Regions from separate parts of the Vibrio sp. 2132-1 genome, predicted to be linked through region 1. Evidence: predicted binding sites of a transcription regulator. Region 1 holds the regulator's gene; each other region holds the start of a gene.
What was found. Region 1 encodes PurR, which represses purine synthesis genes. Its sites were predicted from a motif close to TNANGNAAACGTTTNCNTNA; they were not measured.
Positions count from the first base shown of each region.

Region 2: the regulator PurR is predicted to act here: its motif matches at 4,257-4,276, upstream of R8N47_RS02655 (NupC/NupG family nucleoside CNT transporter).
Region 3: the regulator PurR is predicted to act here: its motif matches at 3,699-3,718, upstream of metK (methionine adenosyltransferase).
Region 4: the regulator PurR is predicted to act here: its motif matches at 3,066-3,085, upstream of pckA (phosphoenolpyruvate carboxykinase (ATP)).

Region 1 covers NZ_JAWPON010000013.1:80,193-87,554, forward strand. The annotation lists gene elyC (envelope biogenesis factor ElyC) at 1-212, shown strand, start outside; gene torR (two-component system response regulator TorR) at 285-995, opposite strand; gene torD (molecular chaperone TorD) at 1,262-1,909, shown strand; gene purR (HTH-type transcriptional repressor PurR) at 2,378-3,382, shown strand; cyclic di-GMP riboswitch class I at 3,670-3,759, shown strand; gene R8N47_RS15735 (TfoX/Sxy family DNA transformation protein) at 3,876-4,466, shown strand; gene R8N47_RS15740 (TVP38/TMEM64 family protein) at 4,581-5,267, shown strand; gene R8N47_RS15745 (DUF2007 domain-containing protein) at 5,288-5,608, shown strand; gene R8N47_RS15750 (alpha/beta fold hydrolase) at 5,640-6,443, opposite strand; gene glgA (glycogen synthase GlgA) at 6,553-7,362, opposite strand, start outside.
Region 2 covers NZ_JAWPON010000002.1:206,469-213,830, reverse strand. The annotation lists gene deoA (thymidine phosphorylase) at 23-1,351, opposite strand; gene deoC (deoxyribose-phosphate aldolase) at 1,449-2,225, opposite strand; gene R8N47_RS02660 (hypothetical protein) at 2,316-2,450, shown strand; gene R8N47_RS02655 (NupC/NupG family nucleoside CNT transporter) at 2,809-4,092, opposite strand; gene R8N47_RS02650 (TatD family hydrolase) at 4,297-5,070, opposite strand; gene R8N47_RS02645 (DUF5363 family protein) at 5,057-5,254, opposite strand; gene prfC (peptide chain release factor 3) at 5,349-6,938, opposite strand; gene rimI (ribosomal protein S18-alanine N-acetyltransferase) at 7,224-7,362, opposite strand, start outside.
Region 3 covers NZ_JAWPON010000002.1:16,539-23,900, reverse strand. The annotation lists gene R8N47_RS01835 (ligand-gated channel protein) at 1-428, opposite strand, end outside; gene R8N47_RS01830 (LysR family transcriptional regulator) at 569-1,462, shown strand; gene tkt (transketolase) at 1,554-3,548, opposite strand; gene metK (methionine adenosyltransferase) at 3,864-5,018, shown strand; gene R8N47_RS01815 (DUF2189 domain-containing protein) at 5,421-6,218, shown strand; gene R8N47_RS01810 (SprT family zinc-dependent metalloprotease) at 6,287-6,784, shown strand; gene endA (deoxyribonuclease I) at 6,935-7,362, shown strand, end outside.
Region 4 covers NZ_JAWPON010000011.1:102,865-110,226, reverse strand. The annotation lists gene R8N47_RS14110 (AsmA family protein) at 1-1,074, opposite strand, end outside; gene pckA (phosphoenolpyruvate carboxykinase (ATP)) at 1,265-2,893, opposite strand; gene hslO (Hsp33 family molecular chaperone HslO) at 3,230-4,105, opposite strand; gene hslR (ribosome-associated heat shock protein Hsp15) at 4,137-4,523, opposite strand; gene gspC (type II secretion system protein GspC) at 4,777-5,703, shown strand; gene gspD (type II secretion system secretin GspD) at 5,740-7,362, shown strand, end outside.

The sequences.
Region 1 (7,362 bases):
CATTGTATGAGTTCAACGCAGCAGGCATTAAACCAATCCCAGCCCCGACCAACTTCTTAGCTATTAGCGAGATAAGTCAACCTTGGGATAAATACTCACCTAAAGCGCGTTACTTAGAACAAACAGAGCTTTATTGGCATGAGTACTTGGGCAGTATTTGGCAAAGGTTGCGTGATACTGTCGGCCAAACACCAATGGTTGAAGCAAACTAGTATTATCTTGAAGCCACAAAAAAGGAGAGCCGAAGCTCTCCTTTTTCTTTTTACGATTGAGTTATGTTCCAACTAGTCACCAGCAAACATATAGCCTTCGCCGTGTACCGTTACAAAAATCTGTGGGTTCTTAGGATCGAACTCCATTTTTGCGCGCATACGTCGAATAAGAACATCAATGGTGCGGTCATTCGGCGCATCCACTCGATGGCTGATCATGTTCAAAATACGCTCACGACTTAACACCTGGTTAGGATAAGACGATAATGCCACCAAAAGTTCATACTCTGCTTTAGTTAGTTTTACTGGCTCACCGTTGCGGCTAAGTGCGCGACGTTGAATGTCGAATGTCCACTCCCCAAAGCGCACAATGTGCTCTTCACTGGTTTCATTCGCTTTCGAGCTGCCACTGCGCGCTGCTGAAATACGCCACAGCAAGTTTTTAACGCGAACTAACAGCTCTCTCAGTTCAAAAGGTTTTGTCACATAATCGTCAGCACCCATTTCTAGGCCTACGATTTTATCAATGCTATCCGTGCGTCCTGTTACTAATATGATACCAATATCCGATTGGCTACGTAACTCACGAGTAAGCATCAGGCCGTCTTCACCAGGCAGGTTAATATCCAGCATGATCAGGTCTACATCGCCCGCTTGCAAAACTTCACGCATTTCTGCGCCACTCTCTGCTTCGCTGACTTGGTAGCCCTCATTTTGGAAATATCCCGCAAGCTTACTACGAGTTACAACATCATCTTCTACGACTAATACGTGATAGCTCATTTACACCACTTTTCTGTCTTCTTATTATCCAAGACGTATTCTATTCATAACTAGTAACATTTCTAGTCATAGATACATTAAAACGCAAGATTTAGCGTTTTTATTGATTCAAAACAAGCTTGCCCATTGCTATTAATAAACGGTCATTTTTGACCATAAAACATAACAATTATAGTTACTGCTATTCATTTTAATTGATTACACTTAGGGGATATCCCTAATTGACTTTGTGATGCATGACTTGAAGCATCATTCAGGAGCCCAAAATGCAAGAAGTGAAAGCTTTTAATGAAAAACGCGCTGAAATTTACTGGTGGTTTTCGAGCTTGTTCGCAAAAGAACTAACAGAGAAAGAATTGGAAGCCTATCACAGTGTTGAAATTCGCAGTTTTCTCGCAGGTTTAGGTGAAAATGAGTCGCTAAAACCAGCCGTTGATAGCCTAGTTGATGCGCTGAATCGGTTACAAGATCGTGAAGATGCACAACTAGAGCTTGCAGCTGACTTTTGTGAACTGTTTTTGAAGACAGAAAAATACGGCGCTCTTCCTTACGCATCCATGTACATTGGTGAATCAGGTTTACTGAATGACAAGCCAGCTGAGGAAATGGAAAAGTTGATGGCTGAATTTGGCGTTCAAGTAGACGAAAACCTAAAGGAACCTGCGGATCACTTAGCCGTTGAGCTCGACTTTCTCGGGAACATGATTATCCGCTCAAACGAGCTTGAACAAGAAAAACACATGGAAGAAGCCTTCGTTAAACAAAACGACTTTATCCAGCAACAATTGATGTCTTGGTTACCTCAGTTTTCAGACAAATGTAAACAATTCGACGAATTTGGATTTTACTCGAGTGTCGCGAAACTATTAGTTGCATTTTGTAAACTAGACAGCGCCTACCTTCTTGGTGAATAATTGCCGCCTATTTTTAGGGAGCCTGCCTATCGGGCTTCCTGTATGCCTGAAAGTGACCAATTGTAAGTAACTTGGGTATAATATTCGTTTGCCTTAACTTAGCGCAAAGACGCTTGGTTATTTAGCAGTCAAAATGTGACTTCAAATACACAAATCTCTTGCTGAAAACATTGCTAGTCAGTTCACATAGGGCTAAAATGTGAGCGCAAACGATTAAATATGATTTATATGTAAACCGCTGAAATATAGCGGTTTTTGTGTTTTCTTAACAGGTTGATGGCAATTTCTCATCAGATAGAAAAAAGATAAAATTCATCGACCGATGCTGCTACGTACCCTTTTGTCGCACTTGGATCAACCGCTGCCGAGACACTTAGCGCCAATTTTATATTGCTAGGTGTGAAACCATTAGAGCATCAGGTACATCCAATACGACATATTTCAGTAGCTCGATACAGGACACCATTTATGGCCACGATAAAAGACGTTGCTCGCTTAGCCGGCGTTTCCACTACGACAGTTTCGCACGTTATCAATAAAACGCGTTTCGTTGCAGAAGCAACGCAAGAAAAAGTAATGAAAGCCGTTGACGAGCTGAATTACGCGCCAAGTGCCGTTGCACGCAGCCTAAAATGCAACTCAACTCGTACGATTGGCATGTTAGTAACTCAATCAACTAACCTATTTTTCTCAGAAGTGATTGATGGCGTTGAGAGCTACTGTTACCGCCAAGGCTATACTCTGATTTTATGTAACACAGGCGGGATTTACGAAAAACAACGCGATTACATTCGTATGCTGGCTGAAAAGCGCGTTGATGGCATCCTAGTGATGTGTTCTGACTTAACCGAAGAACTAAAAGAGATGCTTGACCGTCATGCGGACATTCCTAAAGTGGTCATGGATTGGGGCCCAGAGAGCTCACAAGCAGACAAGATCATGGATAACTCAGAAGAAGGTGGCTACATTGCAACCAAACATCTGATTGACAATGGTCATACGGATATCGCTTGTCTAAGCGGTCATTTTGAAAAGCTTGCTTGCCAAGAGCGCATTGCAGGTTTCCGTCGCGCAATGAGCGAAGCGAACCTAGCTGTAAATGAAGACTGGATCCTTGAAGGTAACTTTGAATGTGATACGGCCGTATTAGTTGCAGATAAAATTACCGCAATGGACAAGCGCCCGACGGCGGTATTCTGTTTTAACGACACAATGGCTCTAGGCCTAATGAGCCGCTTGCAACAAAACGGGATCAAAATTCCTGAAGATATTTCAGTGATCGGCTACGACAACATCGAGCTTGCGGAATACTTCTCTCCACCGCTAACGACTATCCACCAACCTAAACGTCGTGTTGGTAAAAATGCATTCGAAATTCTACTTGAGCGTATCAAAGATAAAGAACACGAAAAACGAATTTTCGAGATGCAACCTGAGCTTGTAATTCGAAATACTGTGAAAAAAATGAACTAAATTTCACTGTATTTAACCGTGTTAAATAAGCGCTCTACAGGGGCGCTTATTTTTTTGGAAAAATTAAGCATTCTCTAATACTTCACACCACTCTAATAACAATTGACTAACGTTAACTCCCTGTTTTATATAAATGTAATATATATTAAGAACTCCTTTTCAAAGGCCAATTTGCACCTTTCCATATGCAAAATAGAGCATTCAATCTATCATTTTTATTGAACCGAAATCACACTTTTAACGCTAAACCGTGATGTTAATTCAATATAAGAAGTATGCTCATTGTGTCACGCACAGGGCAAACCATTCGAAAGAGTGGGACGCAAAGCCTCCGGCCTGAACCATATTACGATATGGAAGGTAGCGGGGTTACCGATGGCAAGTGTGTAAGCAATGACTTTACTCTGTAATGACATTGTTTTTACGCATGTTTGCTACTCTCTCGGACCTGACTTTTGGTGGCGTAATATTAATTACACCGAGATAACAAAACATGGATAAACCGATACTCAAAGACTCTATGAAGCTATTTGAGGCACTTGGTAATATCAAGTCGCGCTCAATGTTTGGTGGCTTCGGACTATTCGCTGATGAAACAATGTTTGCACTAGTGGTAAACAATCAGCTTCATATCAGAGCAGACCAAAAAACTTCATCTGACTTCGAGAAACAAGGGCTAAAGCCTTACGTTTATAAAAAACGTGGCTTTCCAGTCGTTACAAAGTACTACGCTATTTCCAGCGATTTATGGGAATCAAGCGAACGCTTAATCGAAGTAGCGAATCAATCATTGAAAAAGGCAAAGCTTGAGAAAGAACAGCAAGCAAGTACAAAGCCTAACCGTTTGAAAGATTTGCCTAACTTACGACTGGCTACCGAGCGCATGCTAAAAAAAGCCGGCATCGAATCCGTAGAGAAGCTTGAAGAGGAAGGTGCGCTTAACGCCTATAAAGCGATAAGAGATACGCACTCTGCAACCGTCAACATTGAGTTGCTATGGGCACTAGAAGGGGCTATCAACGGCACTCATTGGAGTGTGGTACCTCAAGCTCGCCGAGATGAGTTGATGAACGGCCTCCAATAAAAGTCGGCCTAAAAACTATCTTGTAAAACCGCAGTCTAATCTGCGGTTTTTTTGTGAAATTTTTTCGGTTTTCCTACTGTCTTATTACATATATCCCAAATTGGAATCAAAATTATGAATAAGAAACTGATATTAGGTCTCATCCTACTAGCGGCTATCGTCTTTTTAGGTATTAACTTTGGCCAGTATTTAACCTTAGAGAATGCAAAAGCCCAACAAGAAGCACTAACTACATACATCGATCAGAATTTTGTATTCTCGGCTGCGATTTACTTTTTTACCTACATTGCAATTACCGCTTTTTCTATCCCAGGAGCGGCAGTAGTCACCTTACTTGGTGCAGCCTTATTTGGTTTTTGGACAAGCTTGCTACTGGTTTCTTTCGCTAGCACTATGGGGGCAACACTGGCCTTCTTGAGCAGCCGATACTTATTGCGTGACTGGGTACAAAACAAATTCGGAAATAAACTCAACGCAATTAATCAAGGTGTCGAAAAAGACGGAGCTTTTTATCTATTTTCCTTGCGTCTAATCCCTGTATTCCCTTTCTTTCTAATCAACTTACTGATGGGCTTAACGCCGATGTCTGTAGGTAGATTTTATCTCACTAGCCAAATAGGTATGCTGCCAGGCACAGCCGTATATCTGAATGCAGGTACTCAATTAGCAACAATTGAAAGCCTATCGGGCATTGTTTCACCCGCAGTATTAGCGTCTTTTGCGCTATTGGGACTATTTCCAATCATCACTAAATGGGTTATGAATAAAGTAAGGCCGACACCAAGTCAGCAAAACTCGTAATTGGTGAAGTGGGTATTTTGATGAAAATATTTATCGCTAAAAACCCAGCAGAAGCACACATTGTATGTGAGCTGCTTAAAGTGGAACAAATTTACTGTGAAGTTCGTGGAGAAGGTATTTTCGGCTTAAAAGGAGAACTGCCGTTTGGTGATGATACCGATCCTTATGTGTGGCTTTTTGACACTGCACAAAAGATGAAAGCTGAAGAAATAGTAAAAGCATATCGAAAACAATCCGATAGGCATGAGTATCAAGATTGGCAATGCCCAAAATGTCATGAAATAAACGAAGGGCAATTTGGTGCATGTTGGCAATGTGGATATCAACTAGGAGAGCTATAGCGGCTCTCCTATTCAGTGGATGCACTCAGTTTTAAGCACATACAGCTTGCTGTTTAATAAACTCGATGGAGTGTTGATTGAAGTCTTCTGGACGCTCTACATTGCATACATGACCACAATTCGGGATTTCTCGTAGAATGCTGAGCTTATGTGCTGCAACCATTTCTTTGACAGGTTTAATAAACATGTAATCCCTGTCGCCCATTAAGTAAAGAGTCGGAATGGGTAACTCTCGATCTTTAAAATATTTCATTAACGGATTTACATCAGCGGCAAGAATAAACCAACGTTTAAATTCTTTTTGGCAAAGCTTCTTGGCTTCGCGAATAAAAAGGTGGCGAGATTCTCGTTGGCTTCTTTGAGGCATAACAATATAAGCGAACAGTTTGTAGAGCCACATGTACGGTAGGATATGCTTACAAAAATTACCTAATTTCACCAATATCTGAGAACGAGTGTTAAGCCTTGTGACAGCACCGCCGAGCACCATCGAACGTACGCGCTCTGATGACAATTCAGCAAGGTTTCGAACAATAATAGTACCAAGCGACATACCGACAAAATGAGCGGATTGGATCTTTAAATGGTCCAATACTTTCAAAATATCTTGGGTAACTTCCGTAAAGGTATAACGGCTAGCAATGAGCTCTTTAAGTAACTGATTTGACTTTCCATGACCTCTTAAATCGATCAGCAATAAGTTAAAGTGTTGCTTGTAAGCTTTAATTTGCTTGAACCAGATAGAAGAGCTACCACCAGCACCGTGCACAAATACAACCCACTCATTACTAGTAGGGTGCAAATAGGTTTTATGAAAAAGTAGCGGCTGGGTCATATTGAGTATCAAAAAGATCGTGCTATTGAGTAAAAAGCCATCCTACCACACTCCCCTTACTCAAGATAATAAAGGCACCTCATTCGGTGCCTTTCGTTACAATTTTAAGTCAAACTAACGCTGAGTGGTAAAGCTGCAAATAAGATTCTGCGGCCTTTTGCCAACAAAAGTCTTGTTGCATCGCGTGCAACTGTACTTTATTCACTTCAGGCTCGTTTTGAGCGTAGAGCAACAGTGCCCTTAGCATCGTTAACAACAATGCCTGCGGTGTCGGTTCGAAAAAAACAAACCCCGTTGCTTCAGATGGGTTTACATCATAATCGCTAACGCTGTCCTTCAAGCCACCAACACCGCGTACTATCGGTAATGTCCCATAAGCCATACTATAGATTTGGTTTAAGCCACATGGTTCAAACTCAGAAGGCATCAAGAAGAAATCAGAACCCGCTTCAACGATATGCGCAAGTTCATTGTCATACGCTTCTACAAAGGCAAATTGGCTAGAAAACTGCGCGGCAACCTCTCGTAACTGAGCGGCAAGAACAGGGTCTCCGGTCCCAACGACAACTAGCTGAACATCGTGCTTCAAAAAATCGGCCAAAGCAGGCAACAAGTAATGAACGCCTTTCTGCTGGGTCAACCGACAAACCATACCGAACATAGCTACATCTTTTTCGGGCAAATTTAGTCTTTGTTGTAATGCTTTTTTACAAGCTTTCTTCCCTTGCGACATACTTTTCTGGTCGGCGCAGTAATTAACCGGCAAGTAGGTATCCGTTTCCGGATTCCAAGCGCTGTAATCACAACCATTCAAGATGCCGACTAAGTCCTGCGCACGTTGCTGAAACTCCCAAGCCATGCCGTGACTGCCAAGCTCTGTTTTTAGTTCCTCTGCGTACGTAGGGCTAACCGCGTTTAT
Region 2 (7,362 bases), on a different contig from region 1:
CCTTGTGTAATTACTTGTTCTATTAGATATCTTCTGCACGAATTTGGCGGTAAACCTCTGGAGTTGGCGTGTATTCACCACCTACTTTGATTGCACTGCGCAGTGCTTTTGCCGCTTCTTCCCATTGCTCTTCAGTGCGAGCGTGGATGACCGCAAGAGGTTTATCACTGTCTGCGACCTCACCTAGGCGGATGAACTCGTCGAAACCAACTGCGTAGTCGATTTCATCAGTAGCAACACGACGACCACCACCCATAGCAACCACAGCCATGCCGATAGCACGTGTATCCATTGCAGAGACAATGCCCGTTTCTGTTGCGTAAACTGGCTTAATGATTGCTGCTTTTTCTAAGTAGTTGTCGTAGTTTTCTACGAAGTCCGCAGGGCCGCCTAAGCCAGCAACCATCTTGCCGAAGCACTCAGCCGCTTTGCCGTTATCCAGCACTTCCATCAGTTTTGCGCGTGCGTCTTCTGTGTTCTCAGCAAGCTTGCCAAGTACTAACATTTCAGCACATGAAGCCATGGTCACTTCAAGTAGACGAGGATTACGGTATTCACCCGTTAAGAAACGAACCGCTTCACGAACTTCTACTGCGTTACCCGCTGAAGACGCCAATACTTGGTTCATGTCCGTAAGAATTGCCGTAGTCTTAGTGCCAGCACCGTTTGCTACCGCAACGATTGATTTTGCTAGCTCTTCAGACGCTTCGTAAGTTGGCATAAATGCACCTGAACCCACTTTTACGTCCATCACTAGCGATTCCAGACCCGCCGCCAGTTTCTTAGAAAGGATCGACGCCGTAATCAGGGAGATATTGTCTACCGTTGCGGTAATATCACGAGTAGCGTAAACACGCTTATCCGCAGGAGCAAGGTCACCAGTTTGACCGATGATCGCCACACCAGCGTCTTTGGTTACTTGACCAAAAACATCGTTGCTCGGCGTAATGTTGTAACCAGGGATAGATTCAAGTTTATCCAGCGTACCGCCTGTATGACCAAGACCGCGGCCAGAGATCATAGGTACGAAACCGCCACACGCTGCCACCATTGGGCCAAGCATTAAAGAAGTTACGTCACCCACACCACCGGTTGAGTGTTTGTCGACAATTGGACCACCGAAGTTCATGTGGCTCCAGTCGATAACCATGCCCGAATCACGCATTGCACACGTTAAGGCGATGCGCTCATCCATGGTCATTTCATTAAAGAAAATCGTCATAGCAAACGCCGCAATCTGACCTTCAGATACCGTGTTGTTCGCTACGCCTTGAATAAAGAAGTTGATTTCGTCTGCGGTAAGTACTTCACCGTCACGTTTTTTACGAATGATTTCTTGTGGTAAATACATTAGTGCCTCCCAAGCTCTTTTGAGCCATGGTTGTAGTAGGATAGAAGAGGTTTGGTAGCACCCGTTTAGGTGCTACCGTTCAGACGTATTATTGGAATTAGTACGCTGTTGGATCAGCGACGTCGTCCGATACTTCTAATGTATTTAGTAGGTTGGTTAGCAGGCTAGACGCACCAAAACGGTAGTGACGAGCATCAACCCAGTTGTCACCTAGGATTTCGTCAGCCATTGCTAGGTATGCTGCTGCGTCTTCAGCAGTGCGCACACCACCTGCTGGTTTGAAACCAACAGTTTCTGCAACACCCATGTCGCGAATAACTTCAAGCATCATGCGAGCGTATTCTGGTGTTGCGTTTACTGGCACTTTACCAGTTGAAGTTTTAATGAAGTCAGCACCTGCTTCAATACAGATTTGAGATGCTTTCTTGATTAGTGCTTCTTCTTTTAGTTCACCTGTTTCGATGATCACTTTAAGAAGAATGTCACCACAAGCTTCTTTACATTGCTTAACTAGTTCGAAGCCTACTTTCTCATCACCCGCCATTAGCGCGCGGTAAGGGAAAACTACGTCAACTTCGTCTGCACCGTAAGCAACCGCCGCTTTTGTTTCAGCAACTGCGATTTCAATGTCGTCGTTACCATGTGGGAAGTTCGTTACTGTTGCAATACGAACCTCTGGCGTACCTTGCTCACGAAGTGTCTTCTTAGCAATAGGAATAAAGCGAGGGTAAATACAAATTGCAGCTGTGTTGCCTACTGCTGTTTTCGCGTCATGACATAGTGAGATAACTTTTGCATCAGTGTCATCGTCATTCAACGTAGTTAGGTCCATAAGTTTAAGTGCACGTAGCGCTACTGCTTTTAAATCGCTCATTTCTATCTCCGATCAATATTCAAAAAATTCACTACTCAGCCTTACATCACGTCTTTAACTATAATCAACAAGTCGAGACAATGTGAGTAAATGGCTAAACAGTCTATTAATGAACGGACTTGGTTCCCTGAAGACTCGGCATATACAGCGAAAATTTATCATATGCCAATTGCTATCCTTGTCACCGCACAGTACCAGTTTGGCCTATGGCACAACAATCTATGATTGCGGTGTCTTTAATATCACATCACAAAGCAAAACGCCTATTAGATCTGATATTGCAGGGCAATTCATTTGCCCATCGATTATGTAATATTCATTACGTGATTAAGAATCAAGCTTAACCACTATCCTGTGATTAATACATTATAGAGTTTCACCGCAAAACTGTAGCACCAAATAGAGCGCAAACGGTTTGTATCTCAAAATTTCCTAGCCCCTATTCCATTGACTGCGTAATACCTCGACTAAGGCAAACACCCGATGAAATTTTGGAGCCCGAAAAACGAAAAATGCCCCGCAGCAATCTCTTGCTACAGGGCATTATGTAAAACGGCGTCTATATATTAAGAACCGATTCTAATTATAGTGCTGCAAGGCTTAAGCAGAAGCCTGCAATTGTCGCTGCCATAAGGTTAGACAACGTACCTGCAAGAACTGCTTTAACACCCATGCGAGCGATGTCACTACGACGGTTTGGTGCAAGGCTACCTAAACCACCAAGTAGAATCGCGATAGAAGAAAGGTTCGCGAAACCACATAGTGCGAATGAGATGATAGCTGTTGTCTTCTCAGACATTACTTCACCAGTTGCCGCGATTACTTGAGCGTTTTCACCTAGGTATGGTGTGAAGTTCAAGTAAGCAACGAATTCGTTCACTACGATTTTCTGACCGATGAATGAACCAGCTGTTACAGCTTCTGCCCATGGAACACCGATTAGGAATGCTAGTGGAGAGAACGCGTAACCTAGGATTAGCTCTAGTGTTAGTTCTGGCATGCCGAACCAACCACCGATGCCACCTAGCATACCGTTGATTAGCGCGATTAGACCAACGAATGCGATTAGCATTGCACCTACGTTAAGCGCAAGTTGTAGACCAGAAGCCGCACCGCCCGCAGCTGCGTCGATTACGTTAACTGGTTTGTCGTCACCGCCGTCCATCGCTTCTTCGATACTTTCGTGAGGCTGGTCAGTCTCAGGGTGAAGGATTTTAGCGAACAGTAGACCACCTGGTGCTGCCATGAATGATGCCGCAACTAGGTACTCTAGTGGAACACCCATAGATGCGTAACCAGCTAGTACACCACCAGCAACAGAAGCTAGACCACCACACATTACCGCGAATAGCTCTGATTGAGTCATTTTTGGAACGAATGGACGAACAACTAGAGGTGCCTCAGTTTGACCTACGAAAATGTTAGCTGCTGCTGACATTGATTCCGCACGCGAAGTGCCTAGCGCTTTTTGTAGTGCGCCACCAAGAATCTTGATAACCCATTGCATAACGCCAATGTAGTAAAGAACTGAAATCAGTGCAGAGAAGAAGATCAGTGTAGGAAGAACACGGAATGCGAAGATGAAACCGCCGCCGCCGAATACTTCGAACATCTTGTCAGAAACAAGACCACCGAACAGGAATGATGAACCATCGTTACCGTAGTTGATAACGTTAGAAACACCTGAAGAGAAACCGTTTAGTAGATCACGGCCCCAAGGTACATACAGAACAAATGCACCTAATGCGAATTGGATAGCGAATGCGCCACCCACAGTTCTAAAGTTGATAGCTTTTCGGTTGTTAGAAAATGCCACTGCAATCGCAAGAAGCACTACCATACCGATTAGGCTCATAAACAGGCTCATAGTTTATGACTTCCTTATAAGTTATTTATTGGCGTGTTACAAAATGGAGCTATAAAGCGGGGGCAATTATACTCATGCAGAATCAATTAAAGTAATGCCAGCCTCACACTTTCCTATAAGATTCATGATTGATTCAACCAGCTTTGTGAGTTAATTCACAATAAGCAGGAAAACGTTTTCGATTTCAAACCACATCTTTAGATTTTATTCACATATCGAGAAAGCAAAATTGCTATTTTTCCACAGTTGAGAGGCAATCGATTGCTTTCGGCCGTTATGCAACTCTACGAGCTCATTAAAGACGTGAATGAGTTTGGCTGGGTGATTTGACTCCCCTTGATATCCAAGTATAGGCATATCTGGTGCGTCTGTTTCGATTACTAGGTTTTCGAGTGGTAATTTTTGAATTGCGTCGCGTGTTTTCTTGGCTCTTGGGTAGGTAATCGTTCCTCCTACACCGATAAAAAAACCTAATTTGACCCACTCCATGGCTTGCTGATAACTCCCAGAAAAAGCGTGTAGCACACCACCTCTAGGGAGATTCGCCGCTTTCACCATTTGAATGAGGCGATTGTGCGCTTTTCGGCTATGTAAAATAACTGGGAGTTCGAAGCGTCTAGCCAGCTCAAATTGAACTTCAAGTATCTTTTCTTGCAACTGTGGCTCAACATCAATGGCAAAATCTAAACCACACTCTCCTATTGCCACGCACTGCTGCCCTTTTTGATTTAGATAGCCTTCTAGCTCTGTAAGGTGCTGCTCAACGTTATCTTCAAGAAAATACGGATGAAAGCCGAGCGCATAATACAAATTGGCATGTTGCTCTGCCAAAGTTTGAATACGAGCCCAGTTTTGCGGACCGACGGAAGGAATCAAAATTCTTGCGACGCCTTGCGTTTGAGCAAGCTCAAGTTGATGTGCAAAGTCATCTTGAAACACATCAAAATCAAAGTGGCAGTGCGTATCAAAGAGCTTCATCTTGACGCTTTTTATCTGTATCTGCGGGCAGAAAATCAGAGGATGGTTGGGCTTCACTCTTCTCTTCAGTTTGATGGGCTGGGTCTTTTCGATATGGGACACAACTGCGTTTCTGATCGGGAGTTAACCCCATCTCTTTACACCAGTTGTCGTAACGCTTTAGCCCACGTTTAAACCAATTCATATCTTATCCTTATATAAAAACGCCCTTGGCTAAGTTTATAGCCAAGGGCGTTTTAAAATCTAGTTTGCGTTAAGGCTTACCCTAACCGCGCAAATTAGTGCTCACGCGTCGCACGGAAATCAACGTCAGGGAAACGCTCTTTCGCCAAGTTTAAGTTAACCATTGTTGGAGCGATATACGTTAGGTTATCACCACCATCCAATGCTAAGTTCGCTTGATTCTTGCGTTGGAACTCATCCAGTTTCTTCGCATCACCACACTCAACCCAACGCGCAGTTGCAACGTTAATGCCTTCATAAATCGCTTCAACGTTATACTCAGATTTCAAACGAGCCACAACAACATCGAACTGAAGTACACCAACGGCACCAACGATCAGATCGTTGTTCTGTAGAGGACGGAATACCTGTACCGCACCTTCTTCTGATAGCTGAACCAAACCTTTGAGAAGCTGCTTCTGCTTTAATGGATCTTTCAGGCGAATACGACGGAATAGTTCCGGAGCGAAGTTCGGAATACCAGAGAACTTCAGTGATTCACCTTGAGTAAAGGTATCACCAATCTGAATAGTGCCGTGGTTGTGTAGACCAATGATGTCACCGGCGTAAGCGTGTTCCGCACGTGCACGGTCACCAGCCATAAAGGTTACTGCATCAGAGATACTCACTTGCTTGCCAAGACGAACGTGGTTCATCTTCATACCTTGCGTGTAAGTGCCCGATACAATACGCATGAATGCGATACGGTCGCGGTGTTTTGGGTCCATGTTCGCTTGGATCTTAAATACGAAACCAGAGAACTTCTCTTCAGTCGCTTCAACTTCACGTTCAACCGCTTGACGAGTTTTCGGCGCTGGAGCCCATTCAGTTAGACCGTCTAGCATATGATCCACACCAAAGTTACCTAATGCAGTACCGAAGTAAACTGGCGTAAGATCACCGGTTAAGAACATTTCCAAATCAAACTCAGGGCAAGCACCCATGACAAGCTCAAGCTCTTCTCGAACACTTTCCGCAAGGCCTGCACCAACTTTTTCATCAAGCTCTGGGTTGTCGAGACCTTTGATGATTCGAACTTCTTGAATCTCATGACCGTGACCTGATTCGTATAAAATCGTTTCATCACGGTGAATGTGGTACACACCTTTAAATTCTTTACCACAGCCGATTGGCCATGTAATTGGCGCACACATCATGCCCAACTCGTTTTCTACCTCGTCCAATACTTCCATTGGATCACGAACGTCACGGTCAAGTTTGTTCATGAAGGTTACGATTGGCGTGTCACGCAGACGCGTTACTTCCATCAGCTTACGTGTACGATCCTCGACACCTTTCGCCGCATCGATAACCATCAAACACGAGTCTACTGCCGTTAACGTACGGTATGTATCTTCCGAGAAGTCTTCGTGTCCAGGCGTATCAAGTAGGTTTACCAGACAGTCATTGTAAGGGAACTGCATTACAGAAGTGGTTACCGAGATACCACGTTCTTTTTCCATTTCCATCCAGTCTGATTTTGCATGCTGTGCGTTACCACGACCTTTAACCGTACCTGCTTTTTGGATCGCGTTTCCGAATAAAAGGACTTTTTCAGTAATGGTGGTTTTACCCGCATCCGGGTGAGAAATAATAGCGAACGTTCTGCGCTTAGACACTTCGCCTAAAAAAAGGGGATTTGACATTAGTTAATCTTCTAAATTACTTTCATGCTCACAAAATAGGCAAGCATATCTACTATTCGATATTGTGCGGTATTCTCGCTTATTATCGCTGTGCTAGCAAACTGGAAAGACATGAACTGAATTTACTCGGCTCACCAGCCTTTACCTGCAACTAACAAGGGAAAGCCAGCTCCACACAAAGAGATGTAAAAATTCAAAAAATTATTATTACATATTCAAAAGCCTCGAATCCGGATACGCATTTAAAGCATAAGTGTTGATGAGGTAATTAGTAACGGCCTAAAACTAACTCAAAAATAAGTAACTCATGATAATGGCGTCTTCCTTACCATTTCCCGATTTAGCTGGGTAATAGTTGTAACGACGGTCCACTTCATTAAAACCTGCTTGCTCATAAATATGGATAGCTGGGTGATTACTTTCA
Region 3 (7,362 bases), on a different contig from region 1:
GGGCCACGAATAACTTCGATTCGCTCAATCGCTTGAAGAGGAGGTAACCAACCTTGTTCGATACCAGGACCGTCACTATTTGGACGAGTTTCACGCGTGCTTTGACGTTTACCGTCGACCAGTATCAAAGTGTATTTAGAACCCATACCACGGATACTAATGTCGGTGGTATCACCACCACCTGTCACGACAACACCTGGCACACTTTTTAGTGCATCAGTCACATCGCGGTAATAACGGGAGTCCAACTCCTCACGTGAAATAACACTAATACTTGCAGGCGCGTCCGCTTGAGATTGCTCGTAGCTTGATGCAGTTACAACCACTGTTTCCATTTTAGAAACTGCATCATTGGCAAAAACATGAGGGACACTGACGAAGGCTAAAATACCAGTTGCGGTAATAACTGGCAGTCTAAGAGTAGACATCTACATCTCCATAATTGATAATGATTATTATTTTCGAAAGTGAATTATTCACAAATAGAATGAGATGCATAGTGAGAGTTATGGAACGGTTCTTTCCATTTATGGAACTCGTACATAACGCAGTAAGGAGTAAAAGAAATATGCACGACTTAGCATCAATTAGAGCCTTTGATGCGCTCAATCAGCATAAAAGTTTGACAGCCGCTGCTAAAGCCCTTAATCAGCCAAAATCAACGCTAAGTCGTCGCTTGGCACAATTAGAAGAAGACTTCGGTCAGGCTCTAACCGCCAGACAAGGTAATCGATTAGTTCTGACAAGAGCTGGAGAGATCTTTGCCCACTACAGCCGCCAGATTCTTGAGTTAAGTGAAGAGAGTTATGATGCACTTCAAGGTTTAACGAACCAAGTTTCAGGGCCACTGCATATTGTTTGTCACACTGCCTTAGTTAGAAGCTGGCTCGGCGGCGTACTCAATCGTTTTCTTGCTGATAATCCCGATGTTAGAGTTCAACTTACCAGTGACTTTTCTGAGGCGCATCATGACCCAGATTTGTTCATCTGGCTCGGTGAACGTAAAGAGCTAGACTGGCGAAAAGAAGTGCTGGGGGTATTTCGCTATACGCCTTTTGCCTCTCCAAATTATCTAAAACAACATGGGCCTATACCGCACCCCAAAGAACTTGAAGCACATCCATGGATCGATTTTGGTTCAGTGCAAGAAAATGGATTGATGCTAGCACACCCTCAACACGGTGAGTTCTTTTTAGAACCCTTTGTTAGTCGCTTATACAGCGACAACATAGCAATGCAAATAGACAGTATCGCGAATGGTCATGGTATTGGACTGCTGCCGACTTGGACAGCATGCGGCTATGAGAAACATCACCCAGGGCGAATCACACCATGCTTAGAAGGTTGGCTTTCTGAGCCTATTTCCATTAACTGCTATACACCAGCAGGACGACCACCACTGCGCTTATCCGTACTTTTAGACTGCATTCACCAAAGCATTCCACAAGGTTGGAAAACCTGACAAAAATAAAAAGGCCATCATAATGATGGCCTTTCTAACTTTAGCGTTTAACAATCGTCGTTTACGTTCGACTGTTTAGACGGTCCTGCAATTACGCTAGCAATTCTTTTGCTGTGTTCACTACGTTTTCAGTCGTGAAGCCAAACATCTCGAATAGCTGACCAGCAGGTGCAGATTCACCGAATGTTGTCATACCGATGATGCGACCGTCGAAGCCAACGTACTTGTACCAGAAATCAGCAATGCCCGCTTCAATAGCGATACGTGCCGTTACGTCTGATGGCAGTACAGATTCACGGTAAGCGGCGTCTTGTTTGTCAAATGCATCTGTTGATGGCATTGAAACAACGCGTACTTTCTTACCTTCAGCAGTTAGCTGTGCTGCTGCTTCTACTGCTAGTTCAACTTCAGAACCTGTTGCGATAAGGATTAGCTCAGGCTTGCCTTCGCAATCTTTCAGAATGTAAGCACCTTTCGCGATGTCTGCTACTTGTTCTGCTGTACGCTCTTGTTGCGCAAGGTTTTGACGAGAGAAGATAAGTGCTGTCGGTGCATCTTTACGTTCAATCGCTAGTTTCCATGCAACTGCAGACTCAACTTGGTCACATGGGCGCCATGTGCTCATGTTTGGAGTTACACGTAGAGACGCCATTTGCTCAACAGGTTGGTGAGTTGGGCCATCTTCGCCAAGACCGATCGAATCATGCGTGTAAACTTGGATGTTCTGAATTTTCATCAGCGCAGCCATACGCATTGCGTTACGAGCGTATTCCATGAACATTAGGAATGTTGCGCCGTAAGGAACGAAACCACCGTGCAATGCGATACCGTTGATGATAGCAGTCATACCGAATTCGCGTACACCGTAGTGGATGTAGTTGCCAGAGAAGTCCTCCGTTTCTAGAGACTTAGAACCAGACCACATGGTCAGGTTAGAAGGCGCTAGGTCAGCAGAACCACCCATAAACTCAGGAAGCATTTGACCAAACGCTTCTAGTGCATTTTGCGATGCTTTACGTGATGCAATGTTCGCTGGGTTTGCTTGAAGATCAGCAATGATTTGGTTCGCTTTTTCTTCCCACTGTGCAGGAAGTTCGCCGTTTAGACGACGTTTAAGCTCTGCCGCTTCAGCAGGGTAAGCTGCAGCGTATGCTTCGAATTTTTCATTCCAAGCTGCTTCTTTCGCGGCGCCCGCTTCTTTTGCATCCCACTCAGCGTAAACATCTGCCGGGATCTCAAATGGGCCGTACTCCCAACCTAGGTATTCGCGAGCCGCTTGGATTTCATCGTGACCTAGTGGTGCACCGTGACAGTCGTGCGAACCAGACTTGTTAGGAGAACCGAAACCGATAATTGTTTTGGTACAGATAAGCGTAGGACGTGGGTCCGCTTTTGCTGCTTCAATTGCTGCGTTGATCGCGTCTGAGTCGTGACCATCGACTGCTGGGATTACATGCCAGCCGTACGCTTCAAAACGCTTAGGTGTATCGTCAGAGAACCAGCCTTCAACGTGACCGTCGATAGAAATGCCGTTGTCATCCCAAAACGCGATCAGTTTGCCTAGACCTAACGTCCCAGCAAGAGAGCATGCTTCATGCGAGATGCCTTCCATTAGACAGCCGTCACCCATGAACACATACGTAAAGTGGTCAACGATATCGTGACCTTCTTTGTTGAACTGTGCCGCTAGTGCTTTCTCTGCGATCGCCATACCAACAGCGTTAGTGATGCCTTGACCTAGAGGACCCGTTGTTGTCTCGATACCAGGCGCGTAGCCGTACTCTGGGTGACCTGGGGTTTTTGAGTGCAATTGACGGAAGTTTTTCAGATCGTCAATAGATAGCTCGTAACCGCTTAAGTGCAGTAGAGAGTAAATAAGCATTGACCCATGACCGTTTGACAGCACAAAGCGATCGCGGTCGGCCCACTCTGGGTTTGAAGGGTTATGGTTTAGGTGAGAGCGCCAAAGAACTTCAGCGATATCAGCCATACCCATTGGTGCGCCTGGGTGGCCTGAGTTAGCTTGTTGAACACCATCCATGCTTAGAGCACGAATTGCATTGGCAAGATGTTTACGAGACGACATGTCTGCTCCTGAGTACATTAAGCGAAACGAAAAGTAGGTCATAATTCTCTCAAAGCCCTGTTGGGTGTGCAAACGTTTTCCAGTCCAAAACCTCACAAATATTGCACCTTTCGCGCCAAATCGTTCGAAGTTCTTAAAATTATCAATAAATCAGGCAAACGTTTGGTTATAACAAAAACCAAAAAAGAGCTTGTAATTCGAGCAATCAAATTTAGAATAGACGTCTAGATGTAGATACACCTACAAAAATTAGTATTAATTTGCGCTGGAGAGTTTATCATTCCCCAGTTTTAAACCAGATATAGTGGAGCTAACATGGCTAAGCACCTGTTTACTTCTGAGTCAGTATCAGAAGGTCATCCAGATAAAATTGCAGACCAGATTTCTGATGCGGTTCTTGACGCGATTCTAGAGCAAGATCCAAAGGCTCGTGTTGCATGTGAGACTTACGTTAAAACCGGTATGGTAATGGTGGGTGGTGAAATCACGACTTCAGCATGGGTAGACATCGAAGAGTTAACTCGTGAAACCGTTCGTGAAATCGGCTACGTACATTCAGATATGGGCTTTGACGCAGATTCTTGTGCGGTACTAAACACAATCGGTAAACAGTCGCCAGATATCAACCAAGGTGTTGATAAAGCTGACCCTAAAGAACAAGGTGCAGGCGACCAAGGCATCATGTTTGGTTACGCTTGTAACGAAACTGAAGTACTAATGCCAGCGCCAATTACTTACTCTCACCGTCTTGTTCAAAAGCAAGCAGAAGTTCGTAAAAACGGCACACTACCTTGGTTGCGTCCTGATGCAAAATCTCAGGTAACATTCCAATACGATCAAGGTAACATCGTTGGTATCGACGCGGTTGTTCTTTCAACTCAACACTGTGACTCAATCTCAACTTCAGACCTGCGTGAAGCGGTAATGGAAGAGATCATTAAGCCAGTACTACCTTCTGAGTGGATCAACAAAGAAACAAACTTCTTCATTAACCCAACCGGTCGCTTCGTAATCGGTGGTCCTATGGGTGACTGTGGCCTAACTGGTCGTAAGATCATCGTAGATACCTACGGCGGCGCAGCTCGTCACGGTGGCGGTGCGTTTTCTGGTAAAGATCCATCAAAAGTTGACCGTAGTGCAGCATACGCAGCACGCTACGTAGCGAAAAACATCGTAGCGGCAGGCATGGCTGACCGTTGTGAGATCCAACTTTCTTACGCAATCGGTGTTGCTGATCCAACGTCTATCATGGTGGAAACGTTCGGTACTGAGAAAGTACCTCACGACATCATCATTGAAGCGGTTCGTCAATTCTTCGACCTACGTCCATACGGTCTACAAGAAATGCTTAACCTTCTTCAACCTATCTACAAGAAGACAGCGGCATACGGTCACTTCGGTCGTGAAGAATTCCCGTGGGAAGCGACAGACAAAGCTGCACTTCTACGCGATTTCGCTGGCATCAAATAATCAAGCTAAGCAAGAATCAATCAAGCCCTCGCCTATGGTGGGGGCTTTTTATTTTCAGCAACTTTTATCTAGTCATTTCGGCTCATACCGCCCTGCCCCACAAAGCAGTCCTGTTTCTCCCTCATTTTTATACCGAATAAATTTTAAGCAATTATTTGTAAATTATCCCATCTCCGCCAATAGTTAAAATATTGTTAACTCCAATTTAAATAGAGACGTCGGATGCTGGCGACTGTGGAAGCAACACTTAAGTAAAGACATGAGTCAGGCATCTTTATGGCCGATACCAAACTAAGCCAATGCTCAGATGTAAACTTGAAAAAGTCGCTTCAAGTTTGACTGAACAAAAACCGCTGTCAGTTGGTATAAGCGGATAATGTGGGAATAAATCAAGGAGGAGTTATGCCTCGAACTGTTAATCCATCGGACTTCCACAACAAACGAAAGGAAGTGCCAGACAACGAATATGCCAGAACCATACCGTGCAATACGGTCAATCTTTCTGCACCTTTTCATTGGCTCGCATTAGGTCTGCATGATTTCGTGCGAATGCCGCTTATTAGTGCTTTCTATGGCATCTGTTTTATGGCTGCTGCGATAGGCATTGTTTTGCTCGTACAGTGGCAAGGCACACACTTAGTCGTCATGCCCAGTTTGATTGTTTACATGTTAATCGGTCCGTTTCTCGCGCTGGGCTTGTATGATGCCAGTTGGGAGAGAGAGCGCGGACACAAAGCAAGCTTGTTCCATTCAATGAAAGCGATCGGTCGTAACTCAACATCTCAATGGGCGTTCGCCGTGTTACTCGCAGTGTGTATGATATTTTGGATGCGCATTGCCGCTCTACTTCATGCACTCTACCCTTCTGTTCAAGGGGCACCTTTAAGTGAGTTCCTACCCTTCCTTGTCATCGGCTCTTTAGTTGGCTTTGTTTTGGCTTGTGTGGTGTTTAGCATTTCAGCCTTTTCTATTCCTCTCATGATGGAGCGTCGCGTAGACATGATGACCGCTGTATTTACCAGCTTTAATGCAGTGAAATCCAATATTCCAGCAATGATTGTTTGGGCAGCGATCATCTGTGGCGGTATTCTTATCGGCTTTGCGACCTACGGGATCGGAATGTTGTTTACCATGCCAATTCTAGGCTACGGTACATGGCACGCTTACCATGCCACCATCAAGAAAAAACACACACCATAATTAACTGATGCTATGATCTGGCCCTCGCAAATGCGGGGGCTTTTTTATTTGATTTATCGAGGTGAATTGTGGATATAGAACTCAGCTATAAAGCCAAGCAAGTGATGGCGGGCTGTATCGCGATGGCGGAACAAGCTTTCAAACGTTCTTTCCCGATTCCAACAATCACCTTCGACGTCCGTGGGAAAGCGGCAGGAAAAGCCTACCTTCAATTAAATCAAGTACGCCTAAACCCTGTTTTATTTCGCGAAAACACCCAAGCATTCTTAGATGAAGTCATTCCTCATGAAGTAGCACACCTGATTACTTATCAGGTTTACGGGCGAGTTAGGCCTCACGGTAAAGAATGGAAAGGCGTCATGGAAGCCGTATTTAACGTACCAGCCAAAACCACTCACAGCTTTGAAGTAAAATCCGTTCAAGGTAAGACCTTTGAGTATCGTTGTGGTTGTATGACCTACCCTCTATCGATTCGCCGTCATAATAAAGTGCTGCGCAAAGAGGCAACGTACTCTTGTCAAAAATGCCGCCAACCACTTAACTTCACCGGCATTCAATTATCGTAGCCCTTACCTCATAGTGTTACTTGCGTTCCCAAAATAAAGATCGAGTTGATCAAAACCTTCCCTTCGCCACTTATTGTTAACTTACTCATCACTAAAGCTATTTTATGCGTGTTATCATGAATAAAGTCATACTTTATAAAGACTTTTATCATGAAATACTTACTCTCTCTGTTGCTTATCGCGCTTTCTAGCACTGCGATTGCCGCGCCACCGAGCTCATTCTCTGCAGCCAAACGTGAGGCGGTCAAAATTTATCAAGACCACCCAACAAGCTTCTACTGTGGCTGTAACATTCAATGGCAAGGCAAGAAAGGCTTACCCGATTTAGCCTCTTGCGGCTACCAAGTCCGTAAACAAGAAAAACGGGCTGCACGAATCGAATGGGAGCACGTTGTTCCTGCGTGGCAATTTGGCCACCAGCGTCAATGCTGGCAAGATGGCGGACGTAAAAACTGTAAGAAAAAAGACAAAACTTTTCGTTTGATGGAAGCAGACTTGCACAACCTAACTCCTGCTATTGGTGAAGTAAACGGTGACCGTTCGAACTACAACTTCAGCCAATGGAACGGTATGGATGG
Region 4 (7,362 bases), on a different contig from region 1:
TAGGTTGTCTTCTGGCTGTGTTGCCCACTTGAGGCCTTGAATAGAGGCTTCTTTGAGCTTCCATTGTGTTGGCGTGAACAATCCAGAAACTTGCACTCGACCTTGCTGCCAATCTAAACTGAGCTCGTTGAGCTGGATTACTCCTGGCTCGATAGCGGCACTCAAACGTGGCTCTATTGCGGTTTGCTGCTGGAATCGAACGCTATCCGCCTGCAATGACACTTGAGCTTTTGTCTTCCAGAGAGACAGTGGCAGTGTGGCGTTTTCCACAGAAAGATCCAAGTTCTGCCAGTGCCAGTCGCCCCATTCAATATCGGCGTTAAGCAAATCTAAGCTATTAATATGATTAATGTTAAATGGTAGATCGTGCCAAGGTTTTGCAAGCAGTGACTGGCGCTGCGTATTACTCAGTTTCAGCTTGTTGATGGTCACATTTACTAAAGACCAGCCTTGAGGATACTGCTCCCCTTGCCCAGATATTTGACTGTTACGCCAGTTAAAAGAGGTGCCATAAAGCGTACTGTCTTGCGGTTTGTAGTCTATATCGACTAAGACTTGATTAAAGGCTTCGCCATTCCAATAGAGTTGGTCAGCTGCAAGTTGAACTTCGCCATATGGTATTAATTGACCATTCCATTGTGGTGATTGAATTTGAAGGTCAATGCCATTGGCAGAGAACTGCTCGTCGGCGTAATCAATATTTTTGAGCGCGATTTGATGGAATAAAACGTTATCTAAAGGTGGGAGCTTTGGTGCGCCATACTGCAAGCTCATACCATCAATCAATAAACTATCAACGATCCATTTACCATCGCGATAAACATCGGGATTCATCCATAAATCGACTTGCTCGATGTAAGACGCATCGTCTCCGCTGGTGTTCACGCGTTGTAAAGTTAGGTGATAGGGAAAGCCATAACGCACGCTTTCGGCCCGGAAGGGAAGAGAAAAGGTGTTTGACAGCAAGCGCCAGGTTGCGTCCGCGTAAGATGTTGTTAGCAGCGCAATCGTAGCGGCTGGAATGGCAACTAAGATAACCAGTAACAGAAGTAGAACTCGACGCGCTGTTTTCATCTTTGCTAGAACCTACGTGTGTTATGAAATAAAACTAGATAGGCTTTAGCTTGTATCAATATTCTGTGGTATTCAATAAAAAGCCCCTCAAAAGAGGGGCTTGAAGCAATTTTTGTAACTTGGCCTACGTAAAGGTGATAAGTTAATGCCAACTTTTCACTGCGTTTACGCGACGTCGCTGTTACTCGATTTAATCAATCTGAGGACCAGCCGCAACCAGAGATTTACCTTCAGCGTTGTCTGTGTACTTATCAAAGTTATTGATAAAGCGCGCTGCTAAATCTTTCGCTTTGCTTTCCCACTGAAGTGGGTCAACGTACGTGTCGCGAGGGTCTAGAATGCTAGGATCCACACCTGGTAGTGACGTTGGTACTTCAAGGTTGAAGATTGGAATGTGCTTAGTTGGTGCTTCTTCAATCGAACCATCAAGAATGGCATCAATAATTCCGCGTGTATCTTGAATAGAGATACGTTTGCCAGTGCCGTTCCAACCAGTATTCACTAGGTAAGCCTCAGCGCCTGCTGCTTCCATGCGTTTAACCAGTACTTCTGCGTATTTAGTTGGGTGAAGCGTTAGGAACGCCGCGCCGAAACAAGCAGAGAAAGTTGGTGTTGGCTCAGTAATACCGCGCTCTGTTCCCGCTAGTTTGGCGGTAAAGCCAGACAGGAAGTGGTACTTAGTTTGCTCGGGTGTCAATTTAGATACTGGAGGCAGTACGCCAAATGCATCGGCTGATAGGAAGATCACTTTATTCGCGTGACCGCCTTTTGATACTGGCTTAACGATATTATCGATATGGTAGATAGGGTAAGAAACACGTGTGTTTTCTGTTTTCGAACCATCATCAAAGTCGATAGAACCATCGCCACGTACTGTTACGTTTTCTAGCAGTGCATCACGACGAATTGCGTTGTAGATGTCCGGCTCCGCTTCTTTCGAAAGTTTGATGGTTTTTGCGTAACAACCACCTTCGAAGTTGAAGACACCGTCATCATCCCAGCCGTGCTCATCATCACCAATTAGCGCACGTTTAGGATCAGTCGACAGGGTCGTTTTACCCGTACCAGATAGACCGAAGAATACCGCTACATCGCCATCTTTGCCCATGTTAGCGCTACAGTGCATTGATGCGATGTCTTTTAGTGGAAGGAAGTAGTTCATCATCGCGAACATACCTTTCTTCATTTCACCACCGTACCAAGTACCACCGATAAGTTGCATGCGCTCAGTTAGGTTAAATACGGTGAAGTTTTCTGAGTTCAGGCCTTGCTCTTCCCATTTTGGATTAGTGCATTTTGCGCCATTCATTACTACGAAGTCTGGTTCAAATGTCGCTAACTCTTCTTCCGTCGGGCGAATAAACATGTTTTTAACGAAGTGCGCTTGCCATGCGACTTCTGTGATAACACGAATGCTCAAACGTGTATCTGGGTTTGCACCACAGTAACCGTCAACAACAAACAAGCGTTTGTTAGAAAGCTGGTTTGTGACCAGTTCTTTTAGCTCGTCCCACACTTCAGGAGTGATTGGCTTGTTATCATTTTTCACTTGATCAGACGTCCACCACATATGTTCTTCTGTCGTAGCGTCTTTGACGATGTATTTATCTTTTGGTGAGCGACCAGTAAAGATGCCAGTGTCAACGGCAACCGCACCTAGTTCAGTAACCACGCCGCGCTCATAACCGGTTAGGTCTTCACGCGTTTCTTCCTCAAACAACATTTCGTAGCTTGGGTTGCGAATAACCTCTTTTACGTTATGCAGTCCGTGCTTGGTTAGATCAAGTGTTGCAGCCTTAGTATGTTCCATAACGGTCATAGGTGCTCCTTATAAGGATTTTGTAGGGATTTTGTAAGAATGTTTTAATTTTAATCTGCTCACCATGCTAGCAACGGGGCGGGGAGAAAACAGGGAGATAGCTCAAAATTTACCCATGATTTCAATAAGGTTTTAGGTAACCCGTCACATATTGGTGGGAATAGTCTATCGTGCACGCAATCCTTTGCGCTAGGGCAAAATCATTATTAATTGTTTAAAATTAAGCAGTTGTTTTATTACGCTTGAGGCTAGTTATTACGAGGGGTTGATCACAAAAAGGCCAGCATTAAGCTGGCCTTTTGTAGGGTAAATTACGTGCTTGATAAGCTATGTAAATTAATGCAGGGTTTTCTTGTCTGTAGAAGCTTGTGCATACAGTTCAGTGACTTCAGATTCGTCGAACGTATAAGTTGTGCCACAGTAATCACAATGTAAAGAAACTGATCCAACTTCTGCCAAAATGTCATAAATTTCAGCTTTCTCAACGGTGATGATTGCTGCACCGCTACGCTCACGAGAACAGCCACAATGGAACTCGACAGGTTGCGGCTCGTACAGACGTACTTTGTCTTGGTTATATAGTCGATACAATAACTCGTTCGCTTCTAAACCAAACAATTCTTCATCTTTTACTGTGTCAGTGAGCTGCTCTAGATGTTCGAAATCATCTGGAGAGCCAGTGCCGTCAGGGATCACTTGAATCAACATACCTGCTGCGTGTGCTTTGCCTTCATGCTCACCAGTGCGGATCCATAGGCGCGTTTTTAACTGCTCTGAGTTTGCAAAGTAGCCTTCTAGCACTTCTGCTAAAGTGTCACCTTCTAGTCCAACGACGCCTTGGTAACGCTCGCCGTTTTTCGGTTCGATGGTGATCACAAGGTAGCCCTTACCCATTAGATCGTGAATATTTGCGTCATCGGCAACATCGCCTTCCCAGCGAGCTACGCCACGAACACGTTGGTTATGGTCACCGTTGATAACGGCAAGAGACACAGGACCGTCGCCTTGTAGCTGGATGGTGATCGAACCTTCGAACTTAAGAGTGGCAGTTAAAAGAGTAGTTGAAACGAGTAGCTCACCCAGCAGTTTCTCTATTGCTGCCGGATATTCCTTGCTGGAGATAACACGTTGGTACGCTTCATCTAATTGTACCAACTCGCCACGTACTGAAAGATCTTCGAATAGGTAGCGGTTTAAAACATTATTTGCCATGGAGTGCTTTCCTCGTTGGTAATTCCGGCTTTTATTGGTGTTTGAACTTAATGATGTCTCGGCGCTGCTTTTTATCTGGGCGGCGTTCCGGACTTGGGTTGTGGGCATTAAGCTTACGTTGAGTCGCGTGTTCCTCACGTTTCGCGATACTCTCATTGGTTTCGCGATATAAGGTTTGTGCGATGGGAGCGCCTCGGCGTTGATCTGAGATTTGTTCGATGATCACGATTTTTTCTTCGTTGCCTTGACGAAGTCTGACTTCAGCGCCCACTTCAACGATTTTACTCGGCTTGCTTCGTTGGCCATTATAGTGGACTTTACCGCCATCGACCATGTTACGCGCGATGGAGCGGGTTTTGTAAAATCTTGCGGCCCATAGCCATTTATCTAGCCTAACGGCTTCATTTAGGGAACTCATAGAACACTACGCTATCTAATCACTGCCCGAATACGGCAATGAGTGATGGATTATTCACCTACAGATGGAGTCAAGGCGTATTTTTTTCAAGGGAGTTGGCAAAAACTGCATAAGAAAAAGGTATGAAAGACAACTTGTGATATAGTTCACTGCTCTTTGTTGAGTAATAATTTTATTGCAAATTTAGCAATTTAAAGTCGATAGCTATCGTTATAGCTTAAATGACGGACGTTAGAATAAAGGAATCCATTCAGTGAAACGTTTAGAGCTAAGTGCAGGATTATCAAGCAGACCGCTACTGGCTCAGATCAAGTCCAATCATTATACCATTCAAGCCAAACTTAGCTTGTTGCTTACCTGTCTGTTTATTGCGATAACCGGATGGATACTTGGCAAAATTGTGTGGTTAGCCATACCTCAATCGTCGGAAGTGCCGCAATGGCGTCCATCGGCGAGTGGCGTTGTCGCGAGCAATAAAGGCGACGCGATAGATTTTAATGCCCTTCAGAATGCCAACCTATTCGGTAAATACACTGAGCAAAAAGCGGCAGTTGTAGAACAGCCCATTGTTAAAGACGCCCCTAAGACGCGCCTTAACCTTACGCTGGTCGGTGCGGTTGCAAGTAGTGATGCCAACACCAGCCTTGCTGTTATTGCTAACCGAGGTAAGCAAGCTACGTACGGTTTGGGTGAAGAAATCGAAGGGACACGTGCGACACTAAAAGCGGTATTGGTGGATCGCGTCATCATTGATAACCAAGGTCGAGACGAGACCTTAATGATGGAAGGTATAGAATATAAGAAGCTATCTGAATCGCCGCAGGTAGCCAGGGCGCAAGCTCAGCGAGCAGAAGCAGCGACGTCTGACGTTGGAGAGAAATTAGAGCAAATCCGCGAGGAAATTGCGAAAGATCCACAAAGCGTTTTTAAATACATCACCATTTCACCCGTCAAAAAAGACGGAGACATTGTTGGTTATCGAGTATCACCTGGTCGTGATGCCGCATTATTTAATGATGTAGGACTACAACCTGGCGATATTGCGGTTCAACTGAACGGGATCGATTTAAGTGACCCGTCTTCTTCAGTACAACTGATGCAAGTGATGAGCGATCCGCAAGAATTAAATTTAACTGTTGAGCGAGACGGCCAACAGTACGATATCTATATCCAATTGTAAGACTTAGGCAACCGGCGTAAGTTCAGGGAGACATACGTGAAACATTGGTTCAGCAAAAGTGCTTGGCTACTAGCAGGAAGTTTACTCTGCGTACCAGGTGCAATGGCAAACGAATTTAGTGCGAGCTTTAAAGGCACTGATATTCAAGAATTCATCAACATAGTGGGTCGTAACCTCGAAAAGACCATCATTGTTGATCCTTCAGTACGCGGTAAAATCGATGTCCGCAGCTATGACGTTCTTAATGAAGAGCAATACTACAGCTTTTTCCTTAATGTCCTTGAAGTATACGGTTACGCAGTCGTAGAGATGGACAATGGGGTACTTAAGGTTATCAAAGCAAAAGACTCAAAAACCTCAGCAATCCCTGTGTTAGGTGATGGCAGCGCGCAAGGCGATAGTGTTATCACTCGAGTTGTCGCGGTGCGTAATGTGTCGGTTCGAGAGTTGTCTCCTCTACTTCGTCAGCTGATTGATAACGCCGGTGCCGGTAACGTGGTTCATTATGATCCAGCGAATATTATCTTGATCACAGGTCGTGCGGCAGTAGTGAATCGCTTAGCAGAGATCATCAAGCGAGTTGACCAAGCCGGTGATAAAGAAATTGAATTGGTAGAGCTGCGTAATGCATCTGCTGCTGAAATGGTACGCATTGTTGAAGCACTGAATAAAAGTGCGAATCAGAAAAGCACGCCAGAGTTCCTTGAACCTAAAATTGTGGCCGATGAACGTACTAACGCGATTTTAATTTCTGGTGATCCAAAAGTAAGAGCCCGCTTGAAACGTTTGATTCGTCAACTTGATGTTGAAATGGCGACAAAAGGTAACAACCGAGTTGTGTACCTGAAAAATGCGAAAGCTGAAGATTTGGTGGATGTATTGAAAGGTGTTTCCGATAACCTGCAAGCTGAAAAACAAGCCGGTCAGAAAACATCAGGAGCATCGCGTGGTGAGGTCGTCATTGCTGCTCACGCTGCAACTAACTCGTTAGTTTTAACAGCGCCACCAGATATTATGATGGCATTACAAGACGTCATTTCTCAACTCGATATTCGTCGTGCTCAGGTTCTTATTGAAGCGTTAATTGTCGAAATGTCTGAAGGTGATGGTATTAACCTAGGTGTTCAGTGGGGTTCATTAGAAACGGGTGCTGTAATTCAGTACGGTAACTCAGGAGCCCCGATTGGTCAGGTGATGGTTGGGCTAGAAGAAGCAAAAGATCAAACCCGAACTGAATACTATACCAACTCTAATGGCGAACGAACGCCATATGATGTTACTGAATCAGGTGACTACTCTACGCTAGCGTCAGCACTTAGCGGAGTAAATGGTGCGGCAATGAGTATTGTCATGGGTGACTGGACAGCGCTAATTAGTGCTGTTGCTTCTGACTCCAACTCAAACATTCTATCTTCTCCGAGTATTACCGTAATGGATAATGGCGAAGCATCATTTATTGTGGGTGAAGAGGTTCCGGTTATTACGGGCTCTACGGCTGGCTCAAACAACGACAACCCATTCCAAACGGTTGACCGTAAAGAAGTCGGTATCAAACTCAAAGTAGTGCCACAAATTAACGAAGGTGACTCTGTACAGCTAAACATTGAACAAGAAGTTTCCAACGTATTAGGCGCAAACGGTGCGGTTGACGTTCGCTTT